Regions from separate parts of the Agromyces binzhouensis genome, predicted to be linked through region 2. Evidence: predicted binding sites of a transcription regulator. Region 2 holds the regulator's gene; the other holds the start of a gene.
The links. Region 2 encodes HrcA, which represses chaperone genes, less so after heat shock. Its sites were predicted from a motif close to TTNGCACTCGNNNNNNNCGAGTGCNAA; they were not measured.

Region 1 (10,927 bases), on a different contig from region 2:
GTCGATGATGCCCTGCGCGAGGAGGTCGCCGTACTCGCCGGTCGCGGCGTTCAGGCCGTGGCCCGCGGGGAGCTCCGAGACCTTGTTCGCGACGACGCCCGGCTCGAGGCCCGCGTTGAGGGCGATCTGCTTGAGCGGAGCCTCGATCGCGACCTTGACGATGTTCGCGCCGGTCGCCTCGTCGCCCGAGAGCTCGAGCTTGGCGAAGGCGACCTTGCCGGCCTGGATGAGCGCGACGCCGCCACCCGCGACGATGCCCTCCTCGACGGCGGCCTTCGCGTTGCGGACGGCGTCCTCGATGCGGTGCTTGCGCTCCTTGAGCTCGACCTCGGTGGCCGCGCCCGCCTTGATGACGGCGACGCCGCCGGCGAGCTTGGCGAGGCGCTCCTGGAGCTTCTCGCGGTCGTAGTCCGAGTCGGTGTTCTCGATCTCCGAGCGGATCTGGGCGACGCGGCCCGCGATCTGGTCGGGGTCGCCCGCGCCCTCGACGATGGTGGTCTCGTCCTTGGTGATGACGACCTTGCGCGCCTGGCCGAGCAGGTCGAGGGTGGCGTTCTCGAGCTTGAGACCGACCTCCTCGGAGATGACCTGGCCGCCGGTGAGGATCGCGATGTCCTGGAGCTGGGCCTTGCGGCGGTCGCCGAAGCCCGGCGCCTTGACGGCGACCGACTTGAAGATGCCGCGGATCTTGTTCACGACGAGCGTGGCCAGGGCCTCGCCGTCGACGTCCTCGGCGATGATCAGGAGCTGCTTGCCCGACTGGATGACCTTGTCGACGATCGGGAGCAGGTCCTTGATGTTCGAGATCTTCTGGTTGGCGATGAGGATGTACGGGTCCTCGAAGACCGCCTCCTGGCGCTCCGGGTCGGTGACGAAGTACGCCGACAGGTAGCCCTTGTCGAAGCGCATGCCCTCGGTCAGCTCGAGCTCGGTGCCGAAGGTGTTCGACTCCTCGACCGTGACGACGCCCTCCTTGCCGACCTTGTCGATCGCCTCGGCGATGATCTCGCCGATCTGCGGGTCGGCGGCCGAGATGGACGCGGTCGCGGCGATCTCCTCCTTGGTCTCGACCTCCTTCGCGGCGGAGAGGAGCTCCTCGGAGACGGCGGCGACGGCCTTCTCGATGCCCTTCTTGAGGCTGATCGGGTCGGCGCCGGCGGCGACGTTGCGGAGACCCTCGCGCACGAGCGCCTGGGCGAGCACGACCGAGGTCGTGGTGCCGTCACCGGCGACGTCGTCGGTCTTCTTCGCGACCTCCTTGACGAGCTCCGCGCCGATCTTCTCGTACGGGTCGTCGAGCTCGATCTCCTTCGCGATCGACACGCCGTCGTTCGTGATCGTGGGGGCGCCCCACTTCTTCTCGAGCACGACGTTGCGGCCGCGCGGGCCGAGGGTCACCTTGACCGCGTCGGCGAGCGTGTTGAGGCCACGCTCGAGGCCGCGGCGGGCCTCCTCATCGAAAGCAATGATCTTTGCCATGTGTGTCTCTCGTCCCTTCCCGGACGTCTAAGAACCGTGGGTTAGCACTCGAAACGAGCGAGTGCTAAACCGATTCTGGCACTCGCATGCGCCGAGTGCAAGCGAGGACGACGTCGGTTCGCGACCCGCGGACATGCGGAAGCGCCGCCGGGGGCATCCGGCGGCGCTTCCGAAGAATCGAACTCAGGCGGGGCGGACCGCCTCGGCCTGCGGGCCCTTCGAGCCGGAGCCCACCTCGAAGGTCACCTGCTGACCCTCTTCGAGGACCTTGTAGCCGGCCATGTCGATGGCGGAGTAGTGGACGAAGACGTCCTGGCCCCCACCGTCGACGGTGATGAATCCGTATCCCTTTTCAGCGTTGAACCACTTCACGGTTCCGTTCGCCATGCGTTGCTCCCATGTTGCCGTGTATCGAAGTCAGCACGTGCCGTCGGCTGTACCGGGCCGTCGTCGTGCCGACGTCGACGACGGGGACCGGCGTCGGGTGCTCACACGGGTGTTCGAGCGGCCGTTTCTAGATACTCACGGCGCGGCGGCCCCGCACAAGAGTTCCGGCGCCGCGAATGGTCGCAGAATGGCAACGATTCGCCGCGTCGTCACTCGGCGACGGCATCCGCGTAGTCCGCCCCCAGGACGACCACGAGCTGCATGCCCTGGTCGCCGAACTCCTCGGACAGCCGCACCTCGGCCTCGGGGAGCTGCTGCGCGACGCCTCGGGCGGCGCCCTCGAGATCGGCGGACGCGTAGTACACGACGGTCTGCTCGATGTCGGAGCGGTCGGCGTTCGAGGTGATGCCGACGGGAAGGCCCGCGGAGGTGAGCACCTCGCCCGCCCGAGCGGCGAGGCCCCCGGTCGTCGTGCCGTTGAGGACCGCGACGGTCACGTCGGGCGCGAGGGTGGGCTCCGCGGTCGGGACGTCCGAGGCCGGCGCCGTCGGCAGCACGGCGTCGTCGAAGTCGAGCCGCTGGTTGTAGGCCGCGACGGCGGCGATGCCGGCCCCCGCGAGCACGACGGTCGCGAGCGCCGCCCACGCGAAGGTCACCCAGCGGCGGCCGCGACGCGCCGGAGCACGGTGGGCGCCGACCCGGTCCATGCCGTGCGGGATCGAATCGAACCGGTCGCGTGGGAACTTCTGCACCTGTCGTCCAGTCGGTCGGGGCGCTCAGGCGAGCGGCCGGGCGGTCGGGATGGTTCGGCGCGCACGCGACTGCGCACGCGCGTCTCGCTGCCGCTGCAGGCGACCGATGAGCATCGGATCGAACCGCAGGGCGGCCGGCGAGTCGACGAGCGCGCCGAGGAGGCGATAGTACCGGGCGGCGGAGAGTCCGAGCTCGTCGCGGATGGCGTCGACCTTCCGGGCGGGGTCGCGCCACGGCCGTGATTCGAAGGCGAGGATGGCGCGATCCACCTCGTCGAGCCCGTCCGCGTCCATCGCACCTCGCTCCCCGCATCCGCCGTCGACCACATCCTAGGGAGCGGATGCCGGGAGCCTCCCCCGCGCGTCGGCGCGGCCCGAATGCGGGACCCGGGCTCGTCCTCGTCGGCACCGGGAACACCGTCGTACCGGGACACGTTGCACTCGACGTCTCGCAAAGCTGCGACGATGGAAGACGCCCCGCCGACCCCGAGGAGACTGCATGACGTACCAGGTGGACAAGTCCGACGACGAGTGGCGCGCGCAGCTCGCCGACGAGCAGTACGCCGTGCTCCGCGAGGCCGCGACCGAGCGCCCGTGGACGGGCGAGCTCCTGGACGAGGAGCGCGCCGGGATCTACGCGTGCGCCGCCTGCAGCAGCGAGCTCTTCAAGTCGGGCACGAAGTTCGACTCCGGCTGCGGCTGGCCGAGCTTCTACGAGTCGGTGCGGCCCGAGGCGGTCGAGCTCATCGAGGACACGTCGCTCGGCATGCTGCGCACCGAGGTGCGCTGCGCGAACTGCGGCTCGCACCTCGGCCACGTCTTCCCCGACGGCTTCGGCACCCCGACCGGCGACCGCTACTGCATGAACTCGATCGCGCTCGAGTTCACGCCCGAGTCCTGAACGTGGGAGCCGCCCGCGACGCCGTCCTCGCACGTCGCTCCTGGCCGAAGGTGACGGATGACGCGCCGGGCGACGCAGAGCTGGTCTCGCTGCTCGAGGCCGCGTCGACCGTCGCCGATCACGCCGCCCTCGCGCCGTGGCGCGTGATCGCGCTGCGCGGCGATGCGCGGGCCCGTCTCGGCGAGGCGCTCGTCGAGGCATCCGGATTCGATGGCGCCGCCGCCGCGAAGCTCGCGGCCAAGCCCATGCGCGCTCCCCTCCTGCTCGCACTGGTCGCGGTGCCACGACCGCACCCGAAGGTGCCCGCGTGGGAGCAGGAGGTGTCCGCGGCCGGCGTCGGTCACGCGCTGGCCCTGCTGCTCGACGACGCCGGCTGGGGCGTGATGTGGCGCACGGGGCCGTTCACCCGCCACCCGGCGGTGGCGCGGATGCACGGCCTCGCCGACGGCGAGCACCTGCTCGGCTGGCTCTACGTCGGCGGCCGCAGCACGGCCGACCGGCCGCAACGCCGCGCCGGGTCCCGCGTCGCGGAGCGGTTCACCGCCCTGACGTGACCTCGCCGGGTTCCCCGGCCTGCACCGACGGTCCGGCCTCTGCGGCGACGTGCCGCGCAGGCCGCCAGCGGATGCTCGCGAGCGCGACGGCCACGAGCGCGAGCACGGTCCCGCCGACCGTCGCGAAGCCCACCGGCCGCGCCGAGGTCGGAAGCAGCACGTCGAGCGCGAGCGCGGCAGCGAGCTGGCCGGCCACGAGGCCGAGCGCGAGCACGAGCACGCCCACCCGCCGAACCAGCACGGCCTGCGCCGCGATGAACACGCACCCGACGGCGCCCCCCGCGTAGAGCCACGGCGCAGTCGGGAACGCGGTCGGCCAGCCGACGGATGCCGCGTGCGCGAGCATCACGACGACGAGCACCGCGGTGCCCACCAGGAAGTTCATGAAGGTGGCCGCGAGCGCGCTCGTGGATGCGGTGCGGACGCGGCCGTTCATCGCCTGCTGCCAGGACGCCCCGATCCCGGCCGAGAACGGCAGCAGCATGAGCCAGAGCGGCACGTCCCCGGCGACCTGGGCGGACACCGCCCAGCCGATGGCGACGAGCGCCAGCGCGGCCCCCGCGATGCGGGTCGGGCTGAGCGGCCGGCGACCGCCAGGTCCCAGCCCGATCGCGTCGAAGACGACGCCGCCGAGGGTCTGGCCCGCGACGATGGCCACCGTGAACAGGGCCACGCCGAGGACGCCCACCGCGAGCCCCTGCGTCGCCACGAACCATGCTCCCGCGGTGCCGCCCAGGAGCATCCACCACGCGAGGCGGCCCGCCTGCAGCGCGCCCCGCAGGCGAACCAGGCCCCGTCTCCCCTCGGGCCAGGCGGCCGCGAGCAGCACGAGGATCACCAGGCCCGAGCCGAACGAGATCGCCGCGGCGACCGAGAAGTCGTCGAGCTCGCGCGCGAGCTCGCCGTTGACGCGCGACTGCAGCGCGACGAGCCCGCCGGACACGATCGTGAGCGCGATGGCCGCCCACATCGGCATCCGGGAGGACTCGGCGTGCGCGTGATGCTGAGCGCGGTCCGAGCCGGCAGGCGCGGCGGGAGGGGGCGCGGCCGGCCTCGGAGCCGGGCCGCCGGAGGATCTCGACATCGAGCCGGCTACGGGACTCGAACCCGTAACCACCGCTTTACAAGAGCGGTGCGCTACCAATTGCGCCAAGCCGGCAGGGACCCTGACATCCTACCGATGCCCGGGTCCGGCACGCACTGCGAGGGCCCGGCCGGCGGCCGGACCCTCGGAGTCGTGCGCGGTCGGCTCAGCCCGCCTCGGGCGTCGGCGTCGGCGTCGGCGTCGCCTCCGACTCCGAGTAGCTCTCGCCGGCGGCCTGGAGCACGAACGCCTGGAACTCGGCCGGGTCCTCGAGCGAGCCGACGTACTGCTTGCCGTTGACGAGCACGGTGGGCGTTCCCGTCACCGACGCGAGCTCGGAGTTCGGGATCGGCGCGGTGAGCGCCCGCTCCGTGGCATCCTGCACCCAGCTCTTGAACCGGGTGTCGTCGATGCACGAGTCGACCGACGAGGTGGCACCTGCCTCAGCGGCGATGTCCTTGATCTCGTCGTTCGTGAGCCCCGCGGTCAGCTCCTCGGGCTGGTTCTCGAACATGAGCACATTGAAGTCGAAGAACGCCTCGGGCGACTCCTCGGCCACGCACGCGGCGGCGTTCGCAGCACGGAGCGAGTACTGGGTGCCGGCGGACTTGTTCGTCAGGATCGCGATCGGGTGGATCTCGAGGGTCGCCGCACCCTGCTCGATCATGGTGCGCATCGTGTCGGAGTTGGTCGTCTCGAACTGGCCGCAGAACGGGCACAGGTAGTCGAGGTAGACCACGATGTTGGCGACCGTGCCGCTCTCGTCGGGCACCGTCGGGGTCGGCTGGCCGCCCGCGGGGATCGCGGGCGTCTCGACGGCCTCGATGCCGGCCTCGCCGCCGACGAGGAGGATGCCGTCGCTCGCCATGTTCTGCGGGCCGGGGCCCTCAGGCCGGATGCTGTTGAAGATCAGGCCGCCGATCAGCGCCGCGACCGCGACGATCGCCAGCACGACGCCGCCCTGGATGAGGAACTTGTTCCGGCGGTCGCGCTTGCGCTGCTCCTCCCGAAGGACGCGGGCCTTCTCGCGGGCCGCCTCGCGACGCTGGTTTCGGGTGGGGCGTGGCTCTGATCCGCCAGTGCTCATCGTGGGTCAACTCCGGGTCGCTGTGGGGGCGCGCGCGCATGAAGGCGCACGCACCGAAGAGTGTAGGAGCGATCACTGGGAATCGTCCAAACGGCGCCCGGACGCGGGCTGGACGCGGCAGCCGGCCCGGCGTCCCCCGGGGACGGTGCGGACGTCACGGGACGGGACGTCCAGCGAACCCATGGCATACTGAGGGGGCGTCGACATCGAAGTCGGCGTTTCCATTCACTACGGATCGTCCGGCACGTACCTGCCGGTGAAGGAGAACAGAACCATGGCGTCAGTCACGTTCGACAAGGCCACCCGCCTCTACCCGGGTGGCACCCGTCCCGCCGTCGATGCGCTCGACCTCGAGATCGAAGACGGCGAGTTCCTCGTCCTCGTCGGTCCCTCGGGCTGCGGCAAGTCCACCTCGCTCCGCATGCTCGCGGGCCTGGAAGAGGTCAACGAGGGCAACATCTTCATCGGCGACCGCAACGTCACCGACGTGCCGCCGAAGGACCGCGACATCGCGATGGTCTTCCAGAACTACGCGCTGTACCCGCACATGACCGTCGCCGAGAACATGGGCTTCGCACTCAAGATCGCGGGCGTCGGCAAGGAGGAGCGCGCCGCACGGGTCCTCGAGGCGGCCAAGCTGCTCGACCTCGAGCCGTACCTCAACCGCAAGCCCAAGGCGCTCTCCGGCGGTCAGCGCCAGCGCGTCGCCATGGGCCGCGCGATCGTGCGCCAGCCCCAGGTGTTCCTCATGGACGAGCCGCTGTCGAACCTCGACGCCAAGCTCCGCGTCCAGACGCGCACCCAGATCGCCTCGCTGCAGCGCCGCCTCGGCGTCACCACCGTGTACGTCACGCACGACCAGACGGAGGCGCTCACCATGGGCGACCGCATCGCGGTCCTCAAGGACGGCGTCCTCCAGCAGGTCGGCACCCCGCGCGAGCTGTACGAGCGGCCGAGCAACGTGTTCGTCGCCGGCTTCATCGGATCGCCCGCGATGAACCTGTTCCACGCGGAGCTGGTCGATGGCGGCATCAAGTTCGGCACCGCCACGGTGGACGTGCAGCGCGAAGCGCTCGCGACCGCCTCGAGCAACATCGTGACCGTGGGCGTCCGCCCCGAGGACATCCAGGTCTCGAACACGCCGGGCGAGGGCCTCGAGGTGAAGGTCGACCTCGTCGAGGAGCTCGGCGCCGACGGCTACCTCTACGGCCACTCCGAGATCGAGGGCAAGCGCACCGACATCGTCGCGCGCGTCGACGGCCGCAGCCACCCGTTCGCGGGCGACACCGTCTACCTGCTCCCGACCCCGAAGCACGTGCACGTCTTCGACGCCGAGTCGGGCGAGCGCCTGCTCAAGGAGGCGGTCGCCAGCTGACGGCATTCGTGATCGGATCGGCCGGGCTCCCTTCGGGGGCCCGGCCGATCCGCGTCCGTGGCCGGCTCGTCGCTCGCCGCCCCCGCTAGAGCATCAGGCCGAGCGGGTGCTCGAGGCGCTCGACGAGCGCAGCCATCCAGCGCGCCGCCAGCGCGCCGTCGATCACGCGGTGATCAGCCGACAGAGTCACGGTCATCACCGTCGCGACCTGCACCTCGCCGTCGACCACGATCGCGCGCGGCCCGGCCGCGCCGACCGCGAGGATCCCCGAGTGCGGCGGGTTGATGATCGCGGTGAACTCCTTCGTGCCGAACATCCCGAGGTTCGAGACCGCGAACGACCCGCCCTCGAGCTCGTCCTGGCGCAGCTGCCCGGCCCGCGCGCGCTCGGCGAGGTCTCGTCCCGCTGCGGCGACCGCACCCATCGAGAGTCGGTCGACGGCACGGATGACCGGGGTGACCAGCCCGCCGTCGATCGCGACGGCGATGCCGATGTCGGCATGCTCGAAGCGACGGACGGCGCGGTCGGTCCAGATCGCGTTCGCCTCGGGCACGTCGACGAGCGCGCCGGCGACGGCCTTGACGACGAAGTCGTTGACCGACACCTTCACGCCCACCTGTTCGACGACCTGCGCTCGCATGCCGAGCAGGGCGTCGAGCCGGACGTCGGCGACGACCTGGAACTGCGGAATCGTCGTGACCGACTCGGTGAGTCGACGGGCGATCGCGCGGCGCATCCCCGTGAGCGGCACGTCGGTGGCGCCGGCTGGAGGCGCGGTGTCCGTCGTCTGCTCGGCCGGAACGGGCCTGTCGGCGGCCTCCGACGCCGAGTGCTCCGAGCGCGATCCCGTCGAGGGCTCGGCGGCGATGGCGGCTTCGAGGTCGCGTCGGACGATGCGCCCTCCCGGCCCCGTGCCGCGGACTCCCTCGAGGTCGAGGCCGCGCTCGCGCGCCATCCGGCGCACGATCGGGCTCGCGAACCGTCGCTCGGGTCGGGCGTCGCCGGCCTCGGTGCCGGCGGTCTCAGCGGACGCCCGGCTCGCCGCTGGATCGGGGCTGGGTTCGCGCGCGGACTCCGCCACGGAGCCGGTCGGCGCGTGCTCGGTCGCCGCGGTCGACTCCGGTCCCGTGGTCGTCTCCACGGCCGCATCCGTCGACCCGCTCCCCTCGACGCCGGCGGCGCGCATGGCCGCCTCGGCGCTCTCGCCGGGCTCGGCGAGCACCAGGATCGGCGTGCCGACCTCGACGTTCTCGCCGACGGGCACGAGGAACCCGGCGACCGTCCCCGCCGCCTCCGATTCGTACTCCACGACGGCCTTCTCGGTCTCGACCTCTGCGATGGGCATGCCGAGCGACACCTCCGCGCCCTCCTCGACGAGCCACGACTGCAGCGCCGCCTCGGTGGATCCCGCCAGCACGGCGGGCATGCGGACGACCGTGCCCATCACGCACCGCCCATTCCCGCGCGGACGCGCTCGAGCCCGGCCACGATCTCCTCGGTCCGTGCGATCGCGGCCCGCTCGAGCACCTTCGAGATGCTCGGACTCGCCTCGCCGCCGGTGACGCGCTCGATCGGCTGGTCGAGCCAGTCGAAGTAGCGGCGCTGGATCTCGTCCGCGAGCCAGCCCCCGTAGGAGGTGCCGCGAGCGCCCTCCTCGACGATGAGCACGGCATTGGTCTTCCTGATGCTCGCGCCGATCGTGTCCCAGTCCAGCGACGCCCGGTCGAGCCAGCGCAGGTCGATGAGCTCCGCGTCGACGCCGGTCTGCTCGATCGCCTCGACGCTGTGGTGCACCATCGAGAGGTAGCTGATCACCGTCACGTCGGACCCCTGTCGCCGGATCGCCGCAGTGCCGGGCGGGATGACGTAGTCCAGCGGTCCCTCGGGCACGCGATCGGCGCGTCCGTAGAGGTCGACGTGCTCGATCACGAGGACGGGGTCCTCCAGTGCGAGCGCGGCGTTCATGAGGCCGACGTAGTCGGCGGCGTCCGAGGGCGCGACGATTCGCCATCCCGCGGCCGTGGCGAAGATCCCCGCCGGGTCCATCAGGTGCTGCGACCCGTAGCCCGAGCCCATCGCGACCTTCGTCCGGAGGACGAGGGGCACGGTGTTGTTGGCGCCGAACATGTGGCGCGCCTTGCCGATCTGGTTGAAGATCTGGTCCGCAGCGACCCAGACGAAGTCGGGGTACATGAACTCCACGACTGGGCGGAACCGGCCGTCCAGCGCCATCCCGCCGCCGAGGCCGCTGAAGGCGTTCTCGCTGATCGGCGTGCCGATGACGCGGTCGGGGCCGTGCTTCGCGACGAGCCCCTTCGTGGCGCCGTTCGTTCCACCGTTGAGGTGGTGCACGTCCTCGCCGAGCAGGACGATGCGCGGATCGGCCTCCATGCGGCGATCCATCACGCCGGCGACCGCCTCGACGAACTTCAGGTCGCGCCACGCCCGGTCGTGGTCGAGGGGCTCGGCGACGGCGAGGCCCTCGAGCTCGCTCGCGTCACCGCGGATGCCCGTGTCGACGACCGCCGGGTCCGGCCAGAGGTCCGGGCGGATGCGCCGCGTGCCCGCGTGGTCGGGATCGTCCTCCACGAGCGCGGCGATGGCGGACCGCATCGCCGCCTGCGACTGCGCGCGGACGTCGGCGACGCCGTCGTCGTCCAGGAGCCCGCGTCGGAGCAGTTCCGCGGCCACGCGGTCGAGCGGGTCGCGGGCCCGCCACCCGGCCTCCTCCTGCTTGGTGCGGTAACCGAATGCGCTACCCGGGTACGGGCCGTTCTGGTGGAGGAAGCGGTAGACCTGGGCCTCGATGATCGTCGGCCCGTCACCGCTGCGCATGCGCTCGGCCGCCTCGTTCATGGCGAGGTGCACGGCGAGCGGATCCATGCCGTCGACCCGCCAGGACGGGATGCCGAATCCCTGGCCGCGCACCGAGAACCGTGCATCCGCGGTCACCTCCTCGGCGTGCGTCGAGACGGCGTAGAGGTTGTTCTCGATGAAGTAGCAGACCGGGAGGTTCCACGCCGCCGCGAGGTTCATCGACTCGAGGACCGAGCCGATCTGCGCCGAGCCGTCGCCGAAGTAGTTCACCGACAGGTCGTCGGTGCCGGCGTGCTTCTGCGCCCAGGCGTTGCCCGTGGCGAGCGGAGCGCCGCCACCGACGATCGCGTTCGTGCCGAGCGCGCCCGCCTCCAGCCACTGGAGGTGCATCGAGCCGCCGCGACCGCCCGAGAAGCCCTGGGCGAGCCCGAGGATCTCGGCGAGCGAGCGCTGGAGCACGGCCTGCAGCTCGGGTGGGACGAGGGACGCGA
Region 2 (10,927 bases):
TCGCGCGTCGACGCGACCGGCTCGACCGCCGGGATGCGGGCGCGGAGCGACTGCTTCACGGCTTCGCGCACGATGCTCGCCCAGCGGGCGCGTCCCTTCTCGGCCGCCTTCGGGCCCTCCCAACGGGAGACCGAGCGGGTCGCGGACCACGGCACGATGCGGTCGACGCCGAGCTCCGTCGCGGCCTGCACGGCGAGTTCGTCGCGGTCGCCCTTCGCGAGGGCCTGCACGAGCATCAGCCGGGGCGAGGCCGCCGGCTCGTCGGCCACCGTCTCCACCTCGATCGCGAGCCGGCGCGGCTCCGCGGAGGTCACCGGGCCGCGCACGACGCGGCCCCGCCCGTCGCCGATCGAGACCTGCTCGCCGACGCGCAGCCGGGACACCGTCACCGCGTGGCGCGCCTCGTCGCCGTGGAGTTCGACCGCATCGCCGGGCCGCACCGCGGCGAGGTCGAGCGACTCGTCGAGGTAGAGGTGGCTCATCGCGGCATCCGCCCCGCCGTCAGCCCAGGAACCGGTCGCGCAGGCGCGCGAAGAGCCCCTGCTGGAAGTGCCCGAGCTGGGGCGGCTGCGCCTTGCGCTGCTTCGCCAGCTGCTCGACGAGCTCGCGCTCCCTGTGGCTGAGCTTGGTCGGCGTGACGACGTGCACCGCGACCTTCAGGTCGCCGCGTCCGCTTCCGCGGAGGTGCGTGATCCCGCGGTCCTTGACGGTGAGGATCTCGCCCGACTGCACGCCGGGCTTCAGCTCGAGGTCGACGTCGCCGTCGAGCGCGGCGACCTTCGTCGAGGTTCCGAGCACGGCATCGGTCATCTGCACCTCGAGGGTGCAGAGCAGGTCGTCGCCGTTCCGGCTGAACACCTCGTGGTTCCTGACCTTGATCTCGAGGTAGAGGTCGCCGTTCGGGCCGCCGGCCGGGCCGGCCTCGCCGGAGCCCGGCATCTGCAGTCGCACGCCCGTGTCGACCCCGGCGGGCACGTCGACGGGGACCGTGCGGCGGGCGCGCACGCGGCCCTGGCCCTGGCAGGTGACGCACGGCGTGGCGATGATGGTGCCGTAGCCCCGGCACGAGCCGCACGGGCTCGAGGTCATCACGTTGCCGAGCAGCGACCGGACCGCCCGCTGGATGTGGCCGCTGCCGCCGCAGATGTCGCACGTCACGGGCGAGGTGCCCGGCTTGCAGCACGAGCCGTGACAGGTCTCGCAGACCACGGCCGTGTCGACCTCGAGGTCGCGGTGCGTGCCGAAGATCACGTCGTCGAGTCCCACCTCGAGGCGGATGAGCGCGTCCTGGCCGCGCTCGCGGCGCGACCGCGGCCCGCGGCTGGCCTGCCCCGCGCCGAAGAACGTCTCGAAGATGTCGCCGAAGCCGCCGAACCCGGCACCGCCGGCGCCGAACCCGCCCTGCCCGCCGAGGTCGTACTGCTGGCGCTGCTTCGGGTCGGAGAGCACGTCGTACGCGTGCGTGACCTCCTTGAACCGCTCGGACGCCTCGGCGCCCGGGTTCACGTCGGGGTGGAGCTCGCGCGCGAGCCGGCGGTACGCCTTCTTGATCTCGTCCGAGGAGGCGTCGCGTGCGACGCCGAGGACCTCGTAGTGGTCGGCCACGTGAGGCGGGTTCCTTTCGATTGCCGGTGACGGACGCCGCTGGGCGGCCCCGTGCGGTTCAGCTCTCGCCGAGCGTGCGGGAGAGGTAGCGGGCGACCGCGCGGACGGCGGCCATGCTCTGGGAGTAGTCCATGCGGGTGGGCCCGACGATGCCGAGCCGCGACACGTCGCGCCCGGGGACGGCGAACGAGGTCGACACCACGGAGGTGTCGCCGAGCCCGAACGCGGCGTTCTCGCGGCCGATGCGCACGGCGATGCCCTCGTCGGCGGCCATCTCGCCGAAGAGCCGGAGGATGACGACCTGTTCCTCGATCGCCTCCATGACACCGAGGATGTTCCCGGCGAAGTCCTGCTCGGTGCGCACGAGGTTCGCCGCGCCGGCGACCACGAGCCGGTCGGACCGGACGATCTTCGCCTGGTCGGCGAGCGTCGCCGCAAGCGTGTGGAGCACCTCGGCGTGGGCGCGGTCGGCGTGCTCGGTCTCCGCGGACAGGGCCGTCGCGGCATCCGCCATGGTGAGGCCGGCGGCCACCTCGTTGAGCCGGTCGCGCAGCCGGGCGAGCGTGGACTCGTCGGCGGGCTGGTCGAGCTCGGCGAGGCGCTGCTCCACCTGGCCGCTGTCGGAGATGAGGATGCAGAGCACGCGCGTCGGCGCGAGCGAGACGAGCTCGACGTGCCGCACGCGGGCGCGGGCGAAGCTCGGGTACTGCACGACGGCGAGCTGGCGGGTCAGTTGCGAGACGAGGCGGACCGTTCGACCGAGCAGTTCGTCGAGGTCGTTCGACTCGCCGAGGAAGGTCTCGATGGCATGCCGCTGCGTGGCCGACAGCGGGCGGATGTCGGTCAGCTGGTCGACGAACACCCGGTAGCCCTTGTCGGTGGGGATGCGCCCGGACGACGTGTGCGGGGCCGCGATGAGCTCCTCCTCCTCGAGGAGGGCCATGTCGTTGCGGATGGTCGCCGCGGACACGCCGAACTGGTGGCGCTCGACGATCGTCTTCGAGCCGACGGGCTCGCGCGACTCGACGTAGTCCTGCACGATCGCGCGGAGGACCGCGAGACTGCGTTCGGAGACCATGACCCTCGCTTCCCTCGACCGATCGGACCCGGACGACGCGTGCTTGGCACTCCGCCCACGTGACTGCTAATCATATCGCGAGATTCAGGGTGCACACCGTTGCCGGGCGGTCCGCCGCGCCGATAGCGTGTGCATCGTCCCGTACCCCGCGTGGCCCCCCGGCCGCGGCACGTGCGCTTCCCCACATCGAAAGGCTCCCGACATGACCGACTCCAACCTCCCGCCGCAGGATCCGAACGCCGCACCGCAGCCGACTCCCGCGGCCCCGCTCTCGCACGAGCAGGACGTCCAGTGGGGCTCGTTCGCCCACCTCGGCGGCATCCTCGGCATCCTGCCGTCCCTCATCATCTGGCTCGTCTTCAAGGACCGCGGCTCGTTCACGAACACCGAGGGCAAGGAGGCGCTGAACTTCCAGATCACGCTGGTGCTCGCCACCGTGGCGCTCTGGGTGCTGACGACGATCATCACCGTCGTCACGTTCGGGTTCGGCGCACTCTTCGGCTTCCTCACCTACATCCCGTGGATCCTCGGCGTGATCTTCTCGATCATCGCCTTCATGACCGCGAAGGACGGCAACCACTACCGCTACCCGTTCGCCATCCGCCTCATCAAGTAGGTCGCCGGGCGGGCCTTCGACGCGCCGGTCGGGCATCCCTCGACCGGCGCGTCGGCGTATGCCAGCATGAGGGAACGTCCCCTGTCCGGGCGCGACCACAGAGGAGCACGCATCATGTCCGACGCACCACCTCCCACCCCGCCGACGCCGCCCGCAGGCGGCCCGCCGCCGCCCCCGCCCGGCGGCCCGACGCCGCCCCCGCCTCCCGGCGGCGGCGCCTACCAGCAGAACCAGCCGCTCAGCCCGGCCGACGAGAAGCTCTGGGCCACGCTGATCCACATCGGCGGCATCCTGTTCGGGTTCCTGCCCGCCCTGATCGGCTACCTCGTCCTGAAGGACAAGGGTCCCTTCATCCGCGAGCACACCGCGACGGCGCTGAACTTCCAGATCACGCTGCTGATCGCCTACGTCGTGGGCTCGATCCTCACGTTCGTGATCATCGGCATCTTCCTGCTGCTCGCGGCCTGGATCGCCGCGATCGTGTTCGGCATCATCGCCGCGATCAAGGCCAACAACGGCGAGTACTACGTGTACCCCGTCGCGATCAAGTTCGTGAGCTAGTCCTCGAGCAGGCGCCGCACGACGGCGTCAGCCAGCAACCGCCCTCGTCGGGTCAGCGCGAGCCGCCCGGCGAGGGCGGTTCGCGCGTCCACGAGCCCGTCGGCGATGAGGCCGGCGACCGCGTGCCGGCCGCCCGCGTGCAGGCTCGACACCTCGACGCCCTCCCTGATGCGCGTCGCGAGCAGGATGCGCTCGGTCTCGCGTGTCGCGTGGTCGAGCGCCTCGCGGCCGACCGCCGGCGAGACGCCCGCAGCCAGGCGCTCGGCGTAGGCCGCTGGGTGCTTCGCGTTCCACCAACGCACGCCGCCCACGTGGCTGTGCGCGCCGGGCCCGACACCCCACCAGTCGTCGCCCCGCCAGTACCCGAGGTTGTGCCGCGACCGGTGCGCGGCATCCGCCGCCCAGTTCGAGACCTCGTACCACTCGTAGCCGGCCTCGCCGAGCAGTTCGTCGGCGAGCTCGTACATGTCGGCCGCGAGGTCGTCGTCGACGGCCGGCAGTTCGCCGCGGCGGATCCGCCGGGCGAGCTTGGTGCCGTCCTCGATGATGAGCGCGTACGCGCTCACGTGGTCGGGGCGCTCGGCGAGCACGGCCCCGAGGCTGGCGCGCCAGTCCGCGAGCGATTCCCCCGGCGTGCCGTAGATCAGGTCGAGGCTGACGTCCAGGCCCGCCTCGCGCGCCCACCCCACGACGAGCGGGATCCGCGCCGGATCGTGGGTCCGGTCGAGCGCGGCGAGCACGTGCGGCTGAACCGACTGCATGCCGAACGACACCCGGGTGAACCCGCCGTCCGCGAGCCGCCGAAGGTCGTCCGCGTCGACCGAGTCCGGGTTGGCCTCGGTCGTCACTTCGGCGCCGTCCGCGATGCCGAACGCACCGCGCACCGCGCCCAGCATCCGGACGAGGTCGGCGGCGGGCAGCAGCGTCGGGGTCCCGCCGCCGAAGAACACCGTCGCGGCCGGGCGGTCCGGCGCGCCGGACGCCGCGAGCACGTCGCGCGCGAACCCGAGCTCGGCGGCGGCCTGGTCGGCGAAATCCTCCTGGCGCGCACCGCGCAGCTCACCCGACGTGTACGTGTTGAAGTCGCAGTACCCGCACCGCACGCGGCAGAACGGCACGTGCAGGTACACGCCGAACGCGCGGGACGCGGCATCCGTCGTCGCACTCGCCGGGAGCAGGCCGTCGGCCGGAGCCGGGTCGGCGATCGGGAGCGGCCCCGCCATCAGACGGGGAACGCGGGATGCAGCGCACGGAGCTCGCGCTTCGTGAGCTCCCGCCGACGCCGGCGCACGAGCGGGCCGAAGACGCGCCGCAGGCCGCCGTTCGGCTCGAACGCCGACCGGATCGTCAGCCAGACCGAGTCGTCGTCGCGGTGCTCGAGGATGAACGACTCCTCGCCGTTCTCCGAGGCGTCGCCGGTCGTCCCGTGGGCGAAGCCGATCCGATTCGGCTCGTCGACGACGTAGACGACGAGGACCGGGGTCGCGTGCGAGCGGAGCCGGCCGTGCCGCCTCAGCGTGGCGGTCATCCCGGCGCTGACGTACGGCGTGCCGTCGGGGCCGAACCGCTGCTCGACGCGCGCTGCGGGTTGCTCGGGGAGCGGCGCGCCGGTCTCGTCGTACGCGATGCCCGTGTACTGCGCGCCCGTGCCGGGCGAGGCATCCACCACGGTGAAGCCGGCGCCCTGCTGGATGCCCCAGGTCATGAGCGACTCGGCCGCCGCCTCGAAGCGCTCCCGGCCGGAGCCCAGCCGCACCGAGTCCTCGGCCGGCGTGAACCCCGCGGGCGGGTAGCGCAGAAGGTCGGGGTCGAGCGTCGCGCCGATCGCGCCGTAGGTCACCGACTGATCGGTGAACGTGCTGCGTCGAGTCATCCGAACATCGTACTTCGACGGCCCGCCACGGCCGGAATCGGCGCGGATCAGGCCCTGCCCGGGACGCCGCCGACGCGGCGTCGGCGGCACGGTCACGAGTCCGGCGTAGGCCCCACGTGCCCCTCATCCTCGCCTCCTCCTTCCCGATATCCCCGATCACGGAGTCGCGGAGGGACGTGTTGCCGCACCCCACCGCCCGGAGTAGCCTTCGGCCTGAGTCGAGACCGCCCGTGTCGAGGAGGTCCGCGTATGAGAACGACATCGTTCCGCTGTCGGATCGGGATCCACAAGTGGGTGCTCCACCGTGAGCCCGACACCGAGCCGTACTACGAGTGCGCTCGTTGCGCGAAGGTGCGGGTCGTCGAACTGACGATGATCGGAATGGGCGACGGCGGGATGCTCGGCTAGAACGCCGATCCTCGCCGAACGGCGGCAGCCTCGGGCCCAATCACGTCCTGCGCCTCGGGGTCCGTCCGGGTCCTACTTCTTGGCGTCCTTCTTCTCGGTCTCCCCGCTCAGGGCGGCGATGAACGCCTCCTGGGGCACCTCGACACGGCCGACCATCTTCATGCGCTTCTTGCCCTCCTTCTGCTTCTCGAGGAGCTTGCGCTTGCGCGTGATGTCACCGCCGTAGCACTTCGCGAGGACGTCCTTGCGGATGGCCCGGATCGACTCGCGCGCGATGATGCGCGCCCCGATCGCCGCCTGGATGGGCACCTCGAACTGCTGCCTCGGGATGAGCTCGCGAAGGCGCCCCGTCATCAGCACGCCGTACGCGTAGGCCTTGTCGCGGTGCACGATCGCGCTGAAGGCGTCGACCTGCTCGCCCTGGAGCAGGATGTCGACCTTCACGAGGTCGGCGGCCTGGTCGCCCGCGGGCTCGTAGTCGAGCGAGGCGTAGCCGGCGGTCTTCGACTTCAGGTTGTCGAAGAAGTCGAACACGATCTCGCCGAGCGGCATGTGGTACCGGATCTCGACCCGGTCCTCGCCGAGGTACTCCATGCCGAGGAGCGTGCCGCGGCGCGACTGGCAGAGCTCCATGATCGTGCCGACGTAGTCCTTGGGCGCCAGGATCGCGGCCTTCACGATCGGCTCGCGAACCTCGGCGATCTTGCCGCCGGTCGGGAACTCGCTCGGGTTCGTGACCGTGACGGTCTTCTTGTCCTCGGTGGTCACCTCGTAGACCACGGACGGCGCGGTCGCGATGATGTCGAGGTCGAACTCGCGGCGGAGCCGCTCGGTGACGATCTCGAGGTGGAGCAGGCCCAGGAACCCGCAGCGGAAGCCGAACCCGAGCGCGACCGACGTCTCGGGCTCGTAGACGAGCGCGGCATCCGAGAGCTTCAGCTTGTCGAGCGCCTCGCGGAGCTCGGGGTAGTCGCTGCCGTCGATCGGGTAGAGGCCGGAGAAGACCATCGGCAGAGGTTCGGTGTACCCGGCGAGCGGCTCGGCCGCCGACTTGGCGGAGGTCGTCACGGTGTCGCCCACCTTCGACTGGCGGACGTCCTTCACCCCGGTGATGAGGTAGCCCACCTCGCCGACGCCGAGGCCCTTCGTCGGGGTCGGCTCGGGCGCGCTCACCCCGATCTCGAGGATCTCGTGCGTGGCGCGCGTCGACATCATCTGGATGCGCTCGCGCGGGTTCAGCTGGCCGTCGACCATCCGGACGTAGGTGACGACGCCGCGGTAGCTGTCGTACACGGAGTCGAAGATCATCGCCCGCGCCGGGGCGTCCGCATCGCCCGTCGGCGCCGGGATGCGCTCGACGACCCGGTCGAGCAGGTCCTCCACGCCCATGCCGGTCTTGCCGGAGACGCGCAGCACGTCGTCGGGCGAACCGCCGATCAGGTCGGCGAGCTCGCGCGCGTACTTCTCGGGCTCGGCCGCCGGGAGGTCGATCTTGTTGAGCACGGGGATGATCTCGAGGTCGTTCTCGAGCGCGAGGTAGAGGTTCGCGAGCGTCTGCGCCTCGATGCCCTGCGCGGCGTCGACCAGCAGGATCGCACCCTCGCACGCGGCGAGCGAGCGCGAGACCTCGTAGCTGAAGTCGACGTGGCCGGGCGTGTCGATCATGTTGAGGGCGTACGACGTGTCGCCGACCTGCCAGGGCATGCGCACGGCCTGGCTCTTGATCGTGATGCCGCGCTCGCGCTCGATGTCCATGCGGTCGAGGTACTGGGCGCGCATGTCGCGGTCGGCGACGACGCCCGTGATGCCGAGCATGCGGTCGGCGAGCGTCGACTTGCCGTGGTCGATGTGCGCGATGATGCAGAAGTTGCGGATCAGCGCGGGATCGGTGGCGGCGGGCACCGGTGGGGCAGCGGCTCTCGGAGACATCCCGTCGATTCTCCCATGCGGGCGATCCCACTTTCGACGGATGCCGCCCGAGGGCCCCCGGACTACGCTGAATCGCACCATGACCGTGCTCGATGCCCCACTCGTCGGACGGGTCCAGCCGTCCGCACTGCGCCCCGTGTTCGTCTCGTTGCGGGTCGGACTCCACGTCCTCGTGGTCGGCCTGACGTTGTTCGTCCTCGCGCGCGCGGTGCTCGCCGGCGGCGAGCAGCTCGTCGCGATCTCGATCCTCTCGATCGCCTTCATCGGCGCGTACCTCGTGGGCGTGGTCACGGCGCACCAGGTCGTGACGCCGTGGATGCGCGCGGCCTGGCTCATCATGCTGCTGGGACTCTGGCTGGGGCTCAGCGCGCTGACCCCGGACGCGGCCTTCCTGGCGTTCCCGCTGTTCTTCCTCGAGCTGCACGTGCTCCCCGCGCGATGGGCGGTGCCGCTCGTCGCCGTCACCTTCGTACTCAGCGTGTGGAGCTCCACCTCGCAGCTCGGGTTCGAGGTCGGCAGCGTGCTCGGACCGCTCATCTCGGCGGGCGTCGCGGTGATCATCGGGCTCGGCTACCGCGCGATGGCGGTCGAGACGCGCGAACGGCAGTCACTCATCCTCGACCTGCTCGCCACGCGCGAGGAGCTCGCGGCGGCCAGCCGCGAGGCCGGCACGCTCGCGGAGCGCGAGCGCATCGCCCGTGAGATCCACGACACCGTGGCCCAGGGGCTGTCGAGCATCCAGATGCTGCTCCACGCCGCCGAGCGCGACGTCGCCGACACGAGCACGCGCGACAAGCTCCGCCTTGCCCGTGAGACGGCGGCCGAGAACCTCCAGGAGACGCGCCGCTTCATCCGCGAGCTCACGCCGCCGGCGCTCGACGAGCAGACCCTGCCGGGCGCGCTCCGCCGCCTCGCGGATGCCACGAACGAGCAGGCGCGCCAGGCGGGCTCGCGCACGCGCATCGCCTTCTCCTTGAGCGGCGACCCGGTCCCGCTCCCCATGTCGATCGAGGCCACGCTCCTGCGGCTCGCGCAGGGCTCGCTCTCGAACGTCGTCAAGCACGCCGATGCGGCGCGCGCCGAACTCACCCTCAGCTACCTCGGCGACGAGGTCGCGCTCGACGTCGTCGACGACGGCGTCGGCTTCGACCCGTCGGCGCTCGGGGGCGACGACGAATCCGTGCCGTCGTTCGGGCTCCGCGCCATCCGCCGCCGCGCCGAGAGCCTCGGCGGCACGGTCGACGTCGAGTCGACGCCCGGGGGCGGCACGGCGCTCTCGGTGCGGATCCCGGTGGTCCGGGCATGATCGGACTCCTGCTCAGCGACGACCATCCCGTGGTCCGGGCCGGCATGCGCGCGCTCCTCGAGGCCGAGGACGACCTCCACGTCGTGGGCGAGGCCGCGAGCGCAGAGGAGGCGGTCCGGCTCGCGGAGACCCCGGGGATCGACCTGGTCCTCATGGACCTCCAGTTCCCCGGAGCCCTCCAGGGCGTCGACGCGACGCGTCGGATCCGCTCGATGCCGAACGCCCCGCGCGTGCTGGTCCTCACGAACTACGACACCGATGCCGACATCCTCGGCGCCATCGAGGCCGGCGCGAGCGGCTACCTCCTGAAGGACGCCCCGCCCGGCGAACTCGTCGCGGCGATCCGCGCGGCGGCGGCCGGCGAGTCCGCGCTCGCCCCGACGGTCGCGTCCCGGCTCGACGAGTCGCAGCGCGCCGGAGACCAGCGCCTCACGGTGCGCGAGGCCGAGGTGCTCGCGCTCGTCGCCGCGGGTCGCACCAACCGGGAGATCGGCCAGGCGCTCTTCCTCAGCGAGGCGACGGTCAAGTCGCACCTCGTCCACATCTTCACCAAGCTCGGCGTCGGTTCCCGCACCGCGGCGGTCGCGCGCGCCCGCGAGCTCGGGGCGATCCGGGCGGGCTGAGCGATGCCGCGCGCCCGCGTCGTCCTCGTCCACGGCATCCGGACGTCGGCCACGATGTGGCGCGGGCAGGTGCTGCGGCTCGAGCGGCACGACCTCGAGGTGGTGCCCGTCGACCTTCCGGGCCACGGCGCGAGGCTCGGCGAGCCGTTCACCCTCGCCGACGCGCTCGACACCATCGGTGATGCGCTCGGCGACCCGGTGCCCGGCGTGCCGCGACTGCTCGTCGGACTGAGCCTCGGCGGGTACCTGTCGATCGAGTTCGCGGCGCGACATCCGCGGGGCCTCGAGGGACTCGTCGCCGCCTCGTGCGGCACCCGCCCGCGCGGGCCGGGGCTGCACGGCTACCTGCGCCTCGCCGACGCGATCGGCCGGCTGCCCGATCAGGGCCGGGGCCTCAACGACCGGATGGCACGCCTGTTCCTCTCCCCCGCCGCCGTCGACGACATCATCGCGGGCGGGGTCGCGCTCGACGTCATGCGCCCGGCCATCGGCGCGGTCGGCGAGCTCGACCTCGAGGCCTCGATCGCGGCCATCGAGGTGCCCATCTGGTTCGTCAACGGTCGCTACGACCACTTCCGGTTCGAGGAGCGGCGGATGCTCCGGGCCGCCGCCGACGGCCGGCTCGTGCACATCGAGGGTGCCACCCACCTCGTCAGCCTGGCCCGCCCGGAGGAGTTCACCGCGGCCGTGCTCGGCGCGGTCGCCGAACTCGAGCTCCGGGAGGTGCGACGCCGGTCGGCGGCAGCGAACCGCTGACCCGACGATGCCGCCCCGGTTCGCTTTGGTGCCGCACCGGCGTTGCTGGTATCGTTGCCTGTTGGCTTGCGTGTGGGTCCCACCCCGCACGATGCGCCGCGACGGCCCCTCTACCGATTGCGGCAACTCCGGTACCCGCAGAACACACGAAAGACGAACCACGTGGCAAACA

Region 1: groL (chaperonin GroEL) is a predicted target of HrcA. The motif match lies at 1,521-1,547, and genes of this name have one in related genera.

Annotation. Positions count from the first base shown of each region.
Region 1 is NZ_JBHXVJ010000010.1:54,281-65,207, forward strand. Features, by position in the region: gene groL (chaperonin GroEL) at 1-1,479, opposite strand, end outside; gene ACFVHK_RS16300 (cold-shock protein) at 1,663-1,866, opposite strand; gene ACFVHK_RS16305 (LytR C-terminal domain-containing protein) at 2,076-2,618, opposite strand; gene ACFVHK_RS16310 (DUF3263 domain-containing protein) at 2,643-2,912, opposite strand; gene msrB (peptide-methionine (R)-S-oxide reductase MsrB) at 3,118-3,519, shown strand; gene ACFVHK_RS16320 (nitroreductase family protein) at 3,522-4,073, shown strand; gene ACFVHK_RS16325 (DMT family transporter) at 4,057-5,049, opposite strand; tRNA gene ACFVHK_RS16330 (tRNA-Thr) at 5,160-5,232, opposite strand; gene ACFVHK_RS16335 (DsbA family protein) at 5,324-6,244, opposite strand; gene ACFVHK_RS16340 (ABC transporter ATP-binding protein) at 6,519-7,619, shown strand; gene ACFVHK_RS16345 (dihydrolipoamide acetyltransferase family protein) at 7,705-9,063, opposite strand; gene ACFVHK_RS16350 (alpha-ketoacid dehydrogenase subunit alpha/beta) at 9,063-10,927, opposite strand, start outside.
Region 2 is NZ_JBHXVJ010000005.1:194,803-205,729, forward strand. Features, by position in the region: gene ACFVHK_RS10470 (16S rRNA (uracil(1498)-N(3))-methyltransferase) at 1-482, opposite strand, end outside; gene dnaJ (molecular chaperone DnaJ) at 502-1,605, opposite strand; gene hrcA (heat-inducible transcriptional repressor HrcA) at 1,664-2,683, opposite strand; gene ACFVHK_RS10485 (DUF4870 domain-containing protein) at 2,886-3,299, shown strand; gene ACFVHK_RS10490 (DUF4870 domain-containing protein) at 3,414-3,860, shown strand; gene hemW (radical SAM family heme chaperone HemW) at 3,857-5,083, opposite strand; gene ACFVHK_RS10500 (DUF1990 family protein) at 5,083-5,733, opposite strand; gene ACFVHK_RS10505 (hypothetical protein) at 5,983-6,141, shown strand; gene lepA (translation elongation factor 4) at 6,214-8,070, opposite strand; gene ACFVHK_RS10515 (sensor histidine kinase) at 8,150-9,376, shown strand; gene ACFVHK_RS10520 (response regulator) at 9,373-9,999, shown strand; gene ACFVHK_RS10525 (alpha/beta fold hydrolase) at 10,003-10,755, shown strand; gene rpsT (30S ribosomal protein S20) at 10,918-10,927, shown strand, end outside.